DNA from 3 places in the Kitasatospora sp. YST-16 genome. Region 1 is predicted to be linked to each of the others. Evidence: riboswitches for the same ligand, from Rfam matches in the RefSeq annotation. Region 1 holds a riboswitch; each other region holds the start of a gene.
The links. A riboswitch is a leader RNA that binds a small molecule or an ion and turns the genes downstream of it on or off. The one in region 1 is predicted to bind cyclic di-AMP.

Region 1 (4,474 bases):
GCGGTGCCGGCGTCCTCCGCGACCGCCAGCACCGCGCCGGAGTCCCGGACGATCCACTCCGCCTGCTCCACCGCGGACGTCGGGTACACCGGCACCACGCAGGCGCCGGCCGCCCAGGCGGCGAAGTCCAGCAGCGTCCACTCGTACCCGGTCCGCGACATCAGCACGATCCGCGCGCCGGGGCCGACCCCGACCGCGACCAGGCCGCGGGCCACCGCCGCGACCTGCTCCGCGAACTCACGGGCCGTCACGTCCCGCCAGGAGCCGTCCGGTTGACGGCGCGTCACCACCACCGCCTCCGGCGCTTCCCGCGCGTTGCGGAACGGCAGGTCGCCCAGGACCCCGTCCGCGGGCGGCGGCACCAGGTACGCGGACCGGGCTTCGACGACCCGCCCGCCGGTGCGCAGCACCTCGACGGGCGGACGGGCGGCGCGGGCGGCCCGGGCGAGGGGGTGTGCCATGAGCGAACTCCCTTGGGTGGGGTGGGGGTTCGCCCAGGTTAGGTACTCGCCGGTGAACTTACTAGACAGTAAGTTACTTGACAGTTGCGGAGGTTGTGGAGGTTTCGGGACCGGCGGGGCCGCGGCCGCCCGGCGGGGCGTCAGCCCTCTTCGATGGTCGGGGGCTTGGGGAGGAGGCGTTCGCCGTCGCGGGTGCCGCCGGTGCGGGCGATGGTGCGGCGGTCGGTGGAGAGGTAGTCGCGGACGACCAGTTCCACCGCGTCCTGGGGGCTGGTGGCGCCGACGCGCATCATCACCTCCAGGGCCAGGTCCGCGTCCAGCGTGATCGTCACTTTCGCCATGGTGCTGCTCCCCGGTCGTCGAGCCCCTGCCGAGGCTCCGTCGAGGCTCGTCGGGCCTCGTACGGCCGAGGATAGGCCGCTGCCCCCGGGGCCGACCAGGTCCCCGGGGGCAGCGGCGGTCGTGCCGGTGATCAGACGCGGCCCGCGAAGTCGGGGGCCCAGTTGGCGATGGTCTCGGTGCGGACGCCGGAACGCGGGTTCGCGGCCTCGACGTACTTGCCGTCACCGACGTACAGGGCGACGTGGTAGACGCCCGAGTTGGAGCCGTTGCTGGACCAGAACAGCAGGTCGCCCGGCTGCAGGCTGTCCAGCGAGACGCGGGTCGAGTAGTCGGCCTGGTCGGCGGCGACGCGCGGCAGGCTGATGCCGGCCTGGCGGAACGCCGCCTGGGTCAGGCCGGAGCAGTCCCAGCCGCCGTTGCCGGTGCCGCCGTAGACGTACGCCTGGCCGAGCTTGGACAGCGCGAAGTCGATCGCCGCGGCCTTGGAGCCGGTCGCCTTGGTGGCGGCCGTGGCGGTGGTGGTCGTCTTGGCGCTGGTCGAGGCGGTGGCGGTGGTCGCGGTGGACGACTTGGCCGGGGTGCTCGACGACTTGGCGGCGGAGGAGCGGTCGCCCTTCCAGGACGAGCCCTGGTGGGTGCTGGCGGAGGAGGAGGTGGTGGCGGCCGGCGCGGACTGCTGCTGCGCGGTGGCGGCGCCGCCGAGCGAGAGCTGCTGACCCGGGTAGATCATGTCCGGGCCCTCGGTGAGCACCGAGCGGTTGAGGTCGTACAGCTTCTGCCAGCCGCCGTCCACGTGCTGGCTCTGCGCGATGGTGGACAGCCAGTCGCCCGCCACGACGGTGTAGGTGCCGGCCGACTGGTCGGCGGTGGCGGCCGGGGCGCTCTGCTCGGCCTGCGGCTGGGCCTGCGACTTGCCCTGCGACCAGCCGTTCTGCGACCAGCCGTTCTGGGACTTGCCCTTGCTGCCGGACTGCGACTGCGACTGCGCGGGCGCCTGGGTCTGCGACTGCGACGGCGCGGCGGTGGCGGACGAGGCGGAGCCGGAGGTGTCGACCTGGGGGGCGGCACCGCCCTTGGTCAGGCCGGCCTGGATCGAGCACACCGGCCAGGCGCCGGGGCCCTGCGAGGCCAGGACCTTCTCGGCGACCGAGATCTGCTGGTCCTTGGTGGCGAGGTCGGCGCGCGAGGCGTACGCGGTGCCGCCGAACTCGGCCCAGGTGGAGGCGGTGAACTGCAGACCGCCGTAGAAGCCGTTGCCGGTGTTGATCGCCCAGTCGCCGCTGGACTCGCACTGCGCGACCTTGTCCCAGGTGGAGACGGTCGCCGCGGAGGCGACGCCACCGGTCAGGCAGGGGATCGACAGCCCGATGCCGACGACACCGGTGGTGGCGATCAGGCGGCGGGCGCGCTTGGAGCTGATGGGCAGCATGAAGAAGCGTTCCTCTCCCACGCCTGCGAGGTGAGCTGTCGGATTCGGGCTGGAGTTGCCCGGCCGCGCGCACCGCGTGGTGCGCCCGGCTTCACCCCTAGCCCCGTGCGGTCCTTCGACCGCCCGGGGCGACTTACCTGGTTCCCCCGCCCCTGCCGTGGTGCGTTGTGCATGAGCCGACCCGCCCGGCGGCAGGACTCGGCGTTCCGGGCGAACTGGGTCCGTGTGTCCACGAACGTGGGCAGGAGATTAAGCGGAATTAAGGAGAATCCGCAAATGCCCGTGACCGGCATCACAGTGGCCGGAATGGGTGATCAAGGGATATTCGGCGAACTCCGCGAGCGGCGGCGAATTCTGGCGGGACGTCAGGCGATAGGTGATCTTGTGCCCGTTTTGCTGCACTATGCTGAGTTATGCGGGATTATTCACGTTTGGTCACCCGGTGGGCGGGTCATTTGTCGCCGTATGGGCGTTCTGTCCTTGACCGGAAGCGCCCCGCCGCACCCCCCTGACGGTACGTCAGAATGCTGAAGCGAAACCGAATCCGCCGCTTTCCGGCGCCCGCGCTGCCTATGCTGCCCCCGACGGCTCAGGGCGGCGGAACCCGGAAGGGCGGCCACGGTGGAACAGCGGCAGGACGAGGAACGGCAACCGCCGCCGGTACGGCACCGGCGCCCGCCGGTCGGGCGGCGCCGGATGCTGACCTGGCTGGCGGCCGGGACGGCGGCGGCGCTCGGCGGGGGAGTGGTCCTGCGGCAGTCGCTGGCCGGGGCCGACGAACCGGCGGGAGCCGCCGCCGCGCGGACCGGCACCGCCACCCCGGCCGGCCACCCGCACGGCACCGGCGCCCCACCACCCGCCGCCGGCAGCCCGCAGCCCTCCGCCCGGCCCCCGGTGCTGGACACCGGCGGCCGCAAGTGGTCCGACGCCAAGGGCTGGGGCGGGAAACCGCCGGGCCCCGGCAGCGCGGTGCGGATCACCGACCGGGTGGTGCTGGACGCCGACGCCGAGGTCGGCTCGCTGCTGGTGGAGCCCGGCGGCTCGCTGGTGTTCGCCGCCGACCGGACGCTGACCCTGGCCAGCGCGGGCAACGTCGAGGTCCGCGGCGTCCTGGCCCTGGCCCCCGACGCCGCGCACACCCACACCCTGCGCTTCCCGCACGTCGACGAACACCGGTTCGCGGGCGGCGGGATGACCGTCGTCGACAGCGACACCGGCCTGTGGGTCACCGGCCAGGGCTACCTGCGCCTGGACGGCGCGCCCCGCACCGCCTGGGTCCGGGCCGCCGCCGACCTGGGGCCCGGCGACACCGCGCTGAAGCTGGCCGCCGCCCCCGACGGCTGGCAGCCCGGCGACGAACTGGCCGTCACCCCGACCGCGCCGCCCGACACCGCGGACTTCTCCACCGCCTACGACCTGGTGACGGTCGCCCGGGTCGACGGCGCCACCGTCACCCTGACCGGCCCGCTGCGGCACGCCCACCCGCGGGTGGCCACCGGTGGCGGCGCGACCTTCGGCGCCGAGGTGCTCAACCTCAGCCGCAACGTCCGGATCGAGGGCACCGAGCAGGGCCGGGCCCACGTCCACCTCACCTCCAGCCGCCCGCCCGACGTCCGGCACGCCGCCCTGCGCTGGCTCGGCCCGCGCGCCGACGGCAAGGACAGCTGGGACGGCAAGCCCGTCACCGAACCCGTGCTCGGCCGGTACGGGCTGCACTTCCACATGCTGCTGGACACCTCGCGCGGCACCGTGGTCGAGGGCGTCGTGGTCCGCGACACCGGCAGCCACGCCTTCGTGCCGCACGCCAGCCACGGCATCACCTTCCGCGGCTGCATCTCCCACGACACCTGGGAGGACGCGTACTGGTGGGACGGCCCGATCGACACCCGCACCCCGCAGGGCCCCTCGAACGACATCGCCTACGACGGCTGCGTCGCCTCCCGCACCGCCTTCGAGCCCAACCCGCGCGCCTACCGGCTCACCGGCTTCAGCCTCGGCGCCGGGACGGGCTCCTCGGCCCGGGACTGCGTGGCCGTCGGCGTGCAGGGCGCCACCGGCGCGTCCGGCTACGAGTGGCCGGAGACCAGCGAGGGCGTCTGGACCTTCGAACGCTGCCTGGCGCACAACAACCTGCAGAACGGCATCTTCGTCTGGCTCAACGCCGAGCACCACCACACCGTCACCCAGTACGCGGCGTACCACAACGGCGGCTGGGGCATCGAGCACGGCGCCTACCTGAACG
Region 2 (4,474 bases), 3.1 Mb from region 1:
GACGTGGACGCGGCGCTGCGCGCGGCGGCCCGCCGCTACCGCGCGGCGGTCCGCTCCGCGGAGGGCCTGCCCGAGGAGTGAGGAAGGGGACGGCGCCTAGCCGGCCAGCGGGACGTCCGCGACCGGGCGGCGCTGGGGCGGGACGACCTCGCCGATGGCCTCGCCGACCAGGGTGAGCAGTTCGGCCAGCGGGTCGAGGTGGCCGGGCAGGTCGGCGAGCTGGACGATCCGCTCGCCGTCCGGGCCGGCCACCGCGAACAGGTCGATCGGGCCGAGGTGCTTGACGGCGGTGTCGACCAGCGCGGCGAGGTCCGCGGGGTGGTGGACGTCGCCGGAGACGCCGACCACCGGGCAGCCGGGGCGGTCGAGTTCGGCGGCCAGGTCCTCGGCGATGCCGGGGCGCAGGTCGGCGATGAGCAGCCCGGCGGCGCCGGCGGCGGAGAACCGGCGGGCCAGGTCGGCCCCCGAACCTCCGTCGAGCACCGCGATGACCACCACTGCACCGGCTACTCGCATGGCCTGCTCCCCTTTCCGAGGGCGAACCCGGGGCCGGCCCGCACGCCGCCCACTGTGGTTATCGGAGGATCGTAGGCTCGCCCCGACGCTCCGCAACAGGGATTACCCACCAGGTGACCAGACTCACGCGGTGGTCCTTCCAGATACGGTCAAGACATGCCAGACCAGCCCCACGCCGCCCACCCGCAACTCTTCACCTGGGAGTTCGCGGCCGACCCCTACCCGGCGTACGCCTGGCTGCGGGAACACGCCCCGGTGCACCGCACCACCCTGCCGAGCGGGGTGGACGCCTGGCTGGTCACCCGCTACGCGGACGCCCGGCAGGCGCTGGCGGACGCCCGGCTCTCCAAGAACCCGGCGCACCACAGCGAACAGGCCCACCGCAGCGGCCGGGTGGGCATCCCCGGCGAGCGGCAGGCCGACCTGATGACCCACCTGCTGAACATCGACCCGCCCGACCACACCCGGCTGCGCCGGCTGGTCTCCAAGGCGTTCACCCCGCGCCGGGTGGCCGAGTTCGAGCCGCGGGTGCGGGAGATCACCGACCGGCTGATCGACTCCTTCGCGGCCCGCGGCGAGGCCGACCTGATCCACGAGTTCGCCTTCCCGCTCCCCATCTACGCGATCTGCGACCTGCTCGGCGTCCCGGCCGAGGACCAGGACGACCTGCGCGACTGGGCCGGGATGATGATCCGCCACACCGGCGGTAAGAGGGGAGGGGTGGGCCGGGCCGTCAAGCAGATCCGCGGCTACCTGGCCGACCTGATCCACCGCAAGCGCGCCGACCTCGGCGACGACCTGATCTCCGGCCTGATCCGGGCCAGTGACCACGGCGAGCACCTGACCGAGAACGAGGCCGCGGCGATGGCCTTCATCCTGCTCTTCGCCGGGTTCGAGACCACCATCAACCTGATCGGCAACGGCATGTACGCGCTGCTGCGCAACCCGGACCAGCGCGCGCTGCTCCAGCAGTCGTTGGAGCGCGGCGAGTCGGCCCTGCTGGAGACCGGGATCGAGGAACTGCTGCGCTACGACGGCCCGGTGGAGCTGGCGACCTGGCGGTTCGCCACCGCGCCGCTGACCATCGGCGGGGTGGACGTCCCGGTCGGCGACCCGGTGCTGGTGGTGCTGGCCGCGGCGGACCGCGACCCGGCCCGGTTCGCCGCCGAGAACACCCTCGACCTGGCCCGCCAGGACAATCCGCACCTGGGTTTCGGACACGGCATCCACTACTGCATCGGCGCCCCGCTGGCCCGGCTTGAGGGGCAGCGCGCGATCGGCAGCCTACTGACCAGGCTGCCGGACGTTCGACTGGCCGCCGATCCGGCCGAGCTGCGCTGGCGGGGCGGGCTGATCATGCGCGGTCTGCGCGACCTCCCGGTCTCCTTCACGCCCCGCTGACGCCGTTTCAGCACCCGCGACACGCCGCCGCGCAGGGCCGACGACGCGCCGGGGCGGGGGCGCGCGTCGCACGCCCGTCCGGGACGAACCCGGACATACCTGGATCGTTCGTGCACGTGGAGAAATCATCCGTGATTTCGGCGTGATCATGGTGATATGAGCTTGTGATTGCTCGTCAGCTTTGCTTACTCTCCGACATGCCCGCAGCTGCGGGCCCCGATCGCGGCACGCCGAGTCCTGTCCGCCGCGTCCTCGGGCCACCGACCAGGTACCGGACAGGAGTGGGGGAACCAGTGTGAACGCCGTGGTCCCAACGGCTTGGGGTGAAGCCGCCGGGCAGCGGGCGCAACCGCGTCCGAACCGTCCGGCGGCCGGGCCAGCCTCCCGGTCCGAACCCGACAGCTCACCTCGCAGGCGTGCGGAGAGGATGTCCCGTGCTGTTCACCAACACTGCTCGCCACCGCCGTAGTACCAAGGCCGAGAAGGTCGTCGTCGCCGCCGGCGCGGCCTCGATCGGCCTGGCACTGCCACTGCTCGCCGCCACCGGAGCGGCAGCCGCCTCCGCCGACACCTGGGACCGCGTGGCCCAGTGCGAGAGCGGCGGCAACTGGAGCACCAACACCGGAAACAGCTTCTACGGCGGCCTGCAGTTCACCTCCTCCACCTGGCGCGCCTTCGGCGGCGGCCAGTACGCGGCCCGCGCCGACCAGGCCAGCCGCTCCCAGCAGATCGCGGTGGCCGAGCGGGTGCTCGCCTCCCAGGGCCCCGGCGCCTGGCCGGTCTGCTCCAAGCGGGCCGGACTCGCCAAGGGCGGCGCCCCCGCCGACGTCTCCGCCGACACCGCCTCGCGCTCCGAGGAGCGCCCCACCGCACCCCGCGAGCCCGCGAGGAAGCCCGCCGCCCGGCCCCAGGCGGCCCCCCGGGACGACGCCCCGCAGAACGCCGCCGGCGGCTACACCGTCCAGGACGGCGACACCCTCTCCGGCATCGCCGTCGCGCAGCGGGTCTCCGGCGGCTGGGAGCGGATCTACCGGGCCAACCAGCAGCTGATCGGCGCCGACCCCGACCTGATCGTGCCCGGCCAGGTGCTCGCGCTCTGACGCCGCCGACCCGTTCCGGGTCCGGCATCCGGGACGCGAGGACCGGAGCCTGACGAGGCTCCGCCGCCGCCCTGACGAGGGCCGCGTCCCCTGACGCTCCGTCCGCTCCCGGCGCGCGCCGAGCAGTTCGCGCCACCGGGAGCGGTGGAACGGCCGTCAAACAGGTGAACTACCAGTGAGTAGCCGGGCCACACCGTGAGACGGGGCCCGGCCGGGCGTGGCCGCGGGGCGCTGTGCGGCTAGGCTCTGGTCGTAACGACCACACATCCGCTTCCGCTAGGAGATGCCTCGTGCCGTCCATTGATGTCGTCGTAGCCCGTGAGATCCTCGACTCCCGCGGCAACCCCACGGTCGAGGTCGAGGTCGGTCTCGACGACGGCAGCACCGGTCGCGCGGCCGTCCCGTCGGGTGCCTCCACCGGCGCCTTCGAGGCCCTGGAGCTCCGCGACGGCGACAAGAACCGCTACTTCGGCAAGGGCGTCGAGAAGGCCGTCCTCGCCGTGATCGAGCAGATCGGCCCCGAGCTGGTCGGCTACGACGCCACCGAGCAGCGCCTCATCGACCAGGCCATGCTCGACCTGGACGCCACCCCGGACAAGTCCTCGCTCGGCGCCAACGCCATCCTCGGCGTCTCGCTCGCCGTGGCGCACGCCGCCTCCGAGGCCAGCGACCTGCCGCTGTTCCGCTACCTGGGCGGCCCGAACGCCCACGTGCTGCCCGTCCCGATGATGAACATCCTCAACGGCGGCTCGCACGCGGACTCCAACGTCGACATCCAGGAGTTCATGATCGCCCCGATCGGCGCGGAGTCCTTCTCCGAGGCCGTCCGCTGGGGCGTCGAGGTCTACCACACCCTCAAGGGCGTGCTGAAGGAGCGCGGGCTCTCCACCGGCCTGGGCGACGAGGGCGGCTTCGCCCCGAACCTGGACTCCAACCGCGAGGCCCTCGACCTCATCACCGAGGCCATCAAGAAGGCCGGCTACACCCCGGGCAAGGACGTCGCGCTCGCCCTGGACGTCGCCGCCTCCGAGTTCTTCGAGGACGGCGCCTACCAGTTCGAGGGCAAGGCGCTCTCCTCCGCCGACCTGATCGCGTACTACGCCGAGCTGGTCGCCGACTACCCGCTGGTCTCCATCGAGGACCCGCTGGACGAGTCGGACTGGGACGGCTGGAAGGCCATCACCGACGCGATCGGCGACAAGGTCCAGCTGGTCGGCGACGACCTGTTCGTCACCAACCCGGAGCGCCTGCGCAAGGGCATCGAGACCGGCACCGCCAACGCGCTGCTGGTCAAGGTCAACCAGATCGGCTCGCTCACCGAGACCCTGGACGCCGTCGAGCTCGCCCAGCGCAACGGCTACCGCTGCATGATGTCGCACCGCTCCGGCGAGACCGAGGACGTCACCATCGCCGACCTCGCCGTCGCCACCAACTGCGGCCAGATCAAGACCGGCGCC
Region 3 (4,474 bases), 500 kb from region 1:
CGTCCACCCCGGCCAGCCGGTAGCCCAGCTCGGCGCCGACCCGCACCCGGTCCGCGTCGGCCGGCGGCTCGGCGAAGGAGGTCAGCCGCAGCGTGTACTCGGCGAAGCGCAGCCCGGCGGTCCGGGCCAGCAGGTCCCGGTCGGCCTCCTCGGAGCCGTCCGCGGAGACCGCCAGCAGCGCGGCGGTGTCCCGCCCGGCCACCGCCCGGGCCCGCTGCCCGAGCAGCCGGACGGCGGTCTCCCGCAGCCCGGGGGCGCCGCGGCGGGCGCGGCGGGGGCCGGGCGGCCGGGCCGCAGCAGGGGCAGCGACAGCTGGGTGGCCCCGGCGGCGGCCAGCAGCAGGGCGGCCCGCCGGGACAGCGGAGCACCGGCCCGCGGCGGCCCGGCGGCCGTCGTCAGGTCGGTGACCAGGGGTTCGTCGACGAGGCTCAGATCCGCACCACCGAGCTGACCGGCATCGCGCTGACGCTCTCGTAGCGGACCCGGGCGCCGGGGTGGGGCGCGTGCACGACGACGCCCCCGCCGGCGTACATGCCGACGTGGTGCCTGTCGTTGAAGAAGATCACCAGGTCTCCGGGCCGGGCTTCGGCGAGGCTCACCCGCCGGCCGGCCGAGGCCTGTTCCTGCGAGGTCCGCGGCAGGGTCACTCCGGCCTGCCGCCATGACCAGTACATCAGACCGGAGCAGTCGAAGGTGCCGGGGCCGGTCGATCCGTAGACGTACGGGGAGCCGATCCTCGAGACGGCGGCGGCCAGCGCGGCGGCGGCCCGGTCGGAGGAGGGCGGCTGGTCGCCGAGGTCGATCCGGTCGGTGCCGCGGGTGGCGCGCTGCCGGGCGGCCCGGGCGTCGTCGGCCGCGATCCCGGCCCGGTCGGCGGGGGCGAGGCCGTTCAGCAGCCGCTGGGCCCGGGCCAGCCGTTCGCGGACGTCGTCCTTGGCGGCGGCCAGCCGCTGCCGGGCCTGTTCGAGCTCGGTGAGCTTGGCGCCGGCCTCGTGCCGCCGCTCGTCGAGCCGGCGCGCCCGCTCGGCCACGTCGCGCAGCCGGTCGCCCTGCCGGGCGGTGGCCTGTTCGAGCGAGCGGGCGCCGGTGAGGTAGCCGGCCGGGTCCTGGTCCAGCATCAGCCGGACCGCGGGGTCGATGCCCTGGGCCCGGTACTGGGCGGCGGCGACGGCGCCCAGGTCGCCGCGCAGCCGGTTCAGCTCGTCCTGCCCGGCGGCGACCTGGTCCTGCAGGGTGCCGGCCTCGGCCTGCAGCCGGCGCTGCTGCTCCAGCGCGGCGTTGTACTGCTCGGAGGCCCGCTCGGCCTCCTCGTAGAGCTGGTCGACCTGCGCCTTGACCTGGTCCTTGGTCGGCGCGGGGTCGGCGTGCGCGCCGCCGACGGTCAGGCCGAGCGCGCTGGTGGCGGCGGCGGTGAGCGCCAGGGCCCGGGCGAGGCGCTGGACGCCGGGCAGTGGGGTGCGGCGGGGCACGGACACGCGCGACGGCTCCGTTCTGCGACCGGCCTCCGCCGCCGTCCGCGGTCGGACGGCCGTCCTCGCGGGGGCCCGGGGGCAGAGGTTAGCGAGTCGGATCGATCCAGTCCAAACCCCGACAGCACCGAATATTTGACCATGAATCGGACACCCGAACGGAAACGGCCCGGCACCCCGTGCGGGGTACCGGGCCGACGGCTCCGACGGAGCGTCAGATCCGGACGATCCGGTTGATCGGCATGACCGTCGCCGACTCGTAGCGGACCTGCGCGCCGGTGTGCGGGGCGTGGATGATCTGCCCGTTGCCGACGTACATCCCGACGTGGTGCTGGTCGCCGTAGTAGATGATCAGGTCGCCCGGGCGGGCCTTGGAGATGTCGGTGCCCAGGCTGGTGCCGGCCCCGGCCTGCGCCTGCGAGGTGCGCGGGATCGACACGCCGGCCTGCTTGTAGGCCCACTGCATCAGCCCGGAGCAGTCGAAGGTGCTCGGACCGGCCGCGCCGTACGAGTACCAGCTGCCGAGCTTGGAGACGGCCGCGCCGACCGCGTTGCCCGAGAAGCTGGAGGACGCCGGGGCGTTCAGCTCGACCCGGGTGGTGTCGCGGGAGGCCCGCTGCGACTGCTGGGCGGCGTCGGCCTTCGCCCTGGCGTCGTCGGCGGCCTTGGCCTCGGCGGCGGCGAGCTGCTCGCGCTCCTGCTGGGTCAGCGTGTTGAGCAGGTCCTGGGCCTTGGCCAGCTTCGCCTGGACGTCCTCCTTGTCGGCCTTGAGGGCCTTGGTGGTGGTGTCCAGTTCGGCGAGCTTGGACTCGGCCTCCTTGCGCTGCGCGTCGAGCTGCGCCTGCTCGTCCTTGAAGGTCTTCAGCAGGTCGGCCTGGGTGGAGCCGACCGCGTTCAGCGCGCCGGCCTGGCCGAGGAAGGCGTCCGGGCTGCTGGAGAGCATCAGCTGCATGGTCTGCGGCATGCTGCCGGTGCGGTACTGCTCGGCGGCGATGCCGGCCAGCGCCTCGCGGGCGGTGGTGACGTGCTCCTGCTGGCGGGCGAGCTGGTCCTGGAGCTGGCCGACCTGCTGCTGCAGCGCCTGCTGCTTCTCGACCGAGGCGTTCAGCGCCTCGGTCTTGACCTCGGCCTGCTCGTTGAGCTCGTCGACCTGGGCCTTGACCTGGTCCTTGGTCGGCGCCGGGTCGGCGTGCGCGCCGCTCTGGGCGGACAGCGCCACGGCAGCGGCGGCGGTGGCAGTGAGAATCGAGACCCGGGCACGGCCGACGGGCTTGGGACGGCGATGGGACGCCACGAAGGCGGACTCCTTCTTCCTCACACCGCCTACCGGGTGAGCTGACGGGTTCGGGCCGGAAGAGATGCCCTACGGCGCTTCACCGACCGCGCGCGGCGGTCGACCGGGCGCCGATTCACCCCGGGGGAACATGGTTCCCCGGCTCCGTTCGACAGCACCCCCGCAGGGGTATCCCCGTCGGCAGACCCGGTGTTGACGGTCTGCCCGCTGCGTCACGGACTCGGCGGCGACCTCCGCCGCCGCCCCCCTTGGGCGATCGACACTGCGGTGGTCGAGGCACGACCCTAGTAACCGATCCGTGATCCGTTCAAATCCTTGTCGGAAAAAAATCTGATTCTGAATCAAACACCCCGGTAAATCTGACCGAACGTGATCGATTCCTTACCCCGAGCACAGCGTTTCCCGCCATTCACCCGGGAAACACCACACCCGGGCGTGTCTCGAATCACAGGGTGATTCCGACCCGCCCGGGCGTGTCACGGTGCGTCAATTGTTGCCCAGTGGGGCGTTTGTCCGATTCGTCGGGCCGTCAGGCCCGCTCGCTCAGACCCGGCGGATGGTCGAGATCGGCAGGGTGTCGACCTTCATCGTCTTCACCACGTCACCGGTGCGCGGCGCGTGCACCACCAGGCCGTTGCCGATGTACATGCCGACGTGGTGCCGGTCGCCGTAGTAGACGACCAGGTCGCCGGGCTGCGCGTTGTGCCAGTCGGTGCCCACGTTGGTGCCGTAGCTGCCCTGGTCCTGCGAGGTGCGCGGCAGCGAGACCCCGGCCTGCTTGTACGCCCACACCATCAGGCCGGAGCAGTCGAAGGTGCTGGAGCCGGTGGCGCCCCACACGTACGCCGAACCCTGCTTGCTGAGCGCGGCCGCCACCGCGGTCGCCGCGTAGCCGCTGGCCGGCGGCAGGCTCTTCGGGTCGATCCGGTCCGCGCTGCGCGAGGCGGTGCCGCCGGAGCCCTGGAGGATCGCGGCGCGGTCCGCGGCGTTCAGCTTGGAGAGCAGCTTCTGCGCCTCGGCGAGCTTGCTCTGCACGTCGTTCTTGGCGTCGTTGAGCGCCTGGGTCTGGCTGTCCAGCTCGTGCAGGACCTGGGCGGCCTCCTGCTTCTGCTGGTCCAGGCGGCGCTGCTGGTCCTTGAGCGACTTGAGCGTCTCGGCCTGGGTGCTGGCCGCCTGCCCGAAGGAGGTGGCCTGGGTGAGGTAGTGGTCCGGGTCAGAGGAGAGCATCAGCTGCATCGACGGGTCGACGCCGCCCTGCCGGTACTGGTCGCCGGCCACCGCCGCCAGCCCGGAAGCCAGCTCGGTCAGCTGCTCCTGGCCGCGGGCCACCTGGTCCTGCAGGTCGTCGGCCTGCTTGCGCAGCTGGTCGGCCCGCTCCTTGGCGCCGTTGTACTTCTCGGCCGACTGCTCCTGCTCCTCGAGCAGCTTGTCGACCTGCGCCTTGACCTCGTCCTTGTTCGGCTGGGCCGGCGCGGCGTGCGCACTGGCCTGGGCCGTCAGGGCGACCGCGGTCGCGGCGGCGGCGGTGAACACGGAGATCCGCGCACGGCTCGGCTGCTTGGGACGGCGGTGGGAGGCCAAGGGTGAGCTCCTTCTTCCTGCTGGACTCACCCCGACGAGTGAAGGTCCGGAATATAGGTTTGACGCCAGACCCTAGTGAAGTCCCAGCCCCCGCGTCCACTCCCGGGGGCTTCCGGTTCCGCCTCCCCGC

Region 2: linked by a shared signal. The riboswitch ahead of OU787_RS34590 (transglycosylase family protein) and the one ahead of OU787_RS34530 (transglycosylase family protein) in region 1 are both predicted to bind cyclic di-AMP.
Region 3: linked by a shared signal. The riboswitch ahead of OU787_RS07900 (C40 family peptidase) and the one ahead of OU787_RS34530 (transglycosylase family protein) in region 1 are both predicted to bind cyclic di-AMP.

Annotation. Positions count from the first base shown of each region.
Region 1 is NZ_CP113837.1:1,244,212-1,248,685, reverse strand. It holds gene OU787_RS05685 (AMP-dependent synthetase/ligase) at 1-461, opposite strand, end outside; gene OU787_RS05680 (hypothetical protein) at 602-802, opposite strand; gene OU787_RS34530 (transglycosylase family protein) at 934-2,232, opposite strand; cyclic di-AMP (ydaO/yuaA leader) riboswitch at 2,238-2,407, opposite strand; gene OU787_RS05665 (hypothetical protein) at 2,854-4,474, shown strand, end outside.
Region 2 is NZ_CP113837.1:4,304,293-4,308,766, forward strand. It holds gene OU787_RS19800 (MazG family protein) at 1-81, shown strand, start outside; gene OU787_RS19805 (SDR family NAD(P)-dependent oxidoreductase) at 97-516, opposite strand; gene OU787_RS19810 (cytochrome P450 family protein) at 673-1,917, shown strand; cyclic di-AMP (ydaO/yuaA leader) riboswitch at 2,150-2,348, shown strand; gene OU787_RS34590 (transglycosylase family protein) at 2,352-3,017, shown strand; gene eno (phosphopyruvate hydratase) at 3,308-4,474, shown strand, end outside.
Region 3 is NZ_CP113837.1:1,740,217-1,744,690, forward strand. It holds gene OU787_RS07890 (hypothetical protein) at 1-202, opposite strand, end outside; gene OU787_RS07895 (C40 family peptidase) at 429-1,475, opposite strand; gene OU787_RS07900 (C40 family peptidase) at 1,684-2,763, opposite strand; cyclic di-AMP (ydaO/yuaA leader) riboswitch at 2,774-2,930, opposite strand; gene OU787_RS07905 (C40 family peptidase) at 3,307-4,344, opposite strand.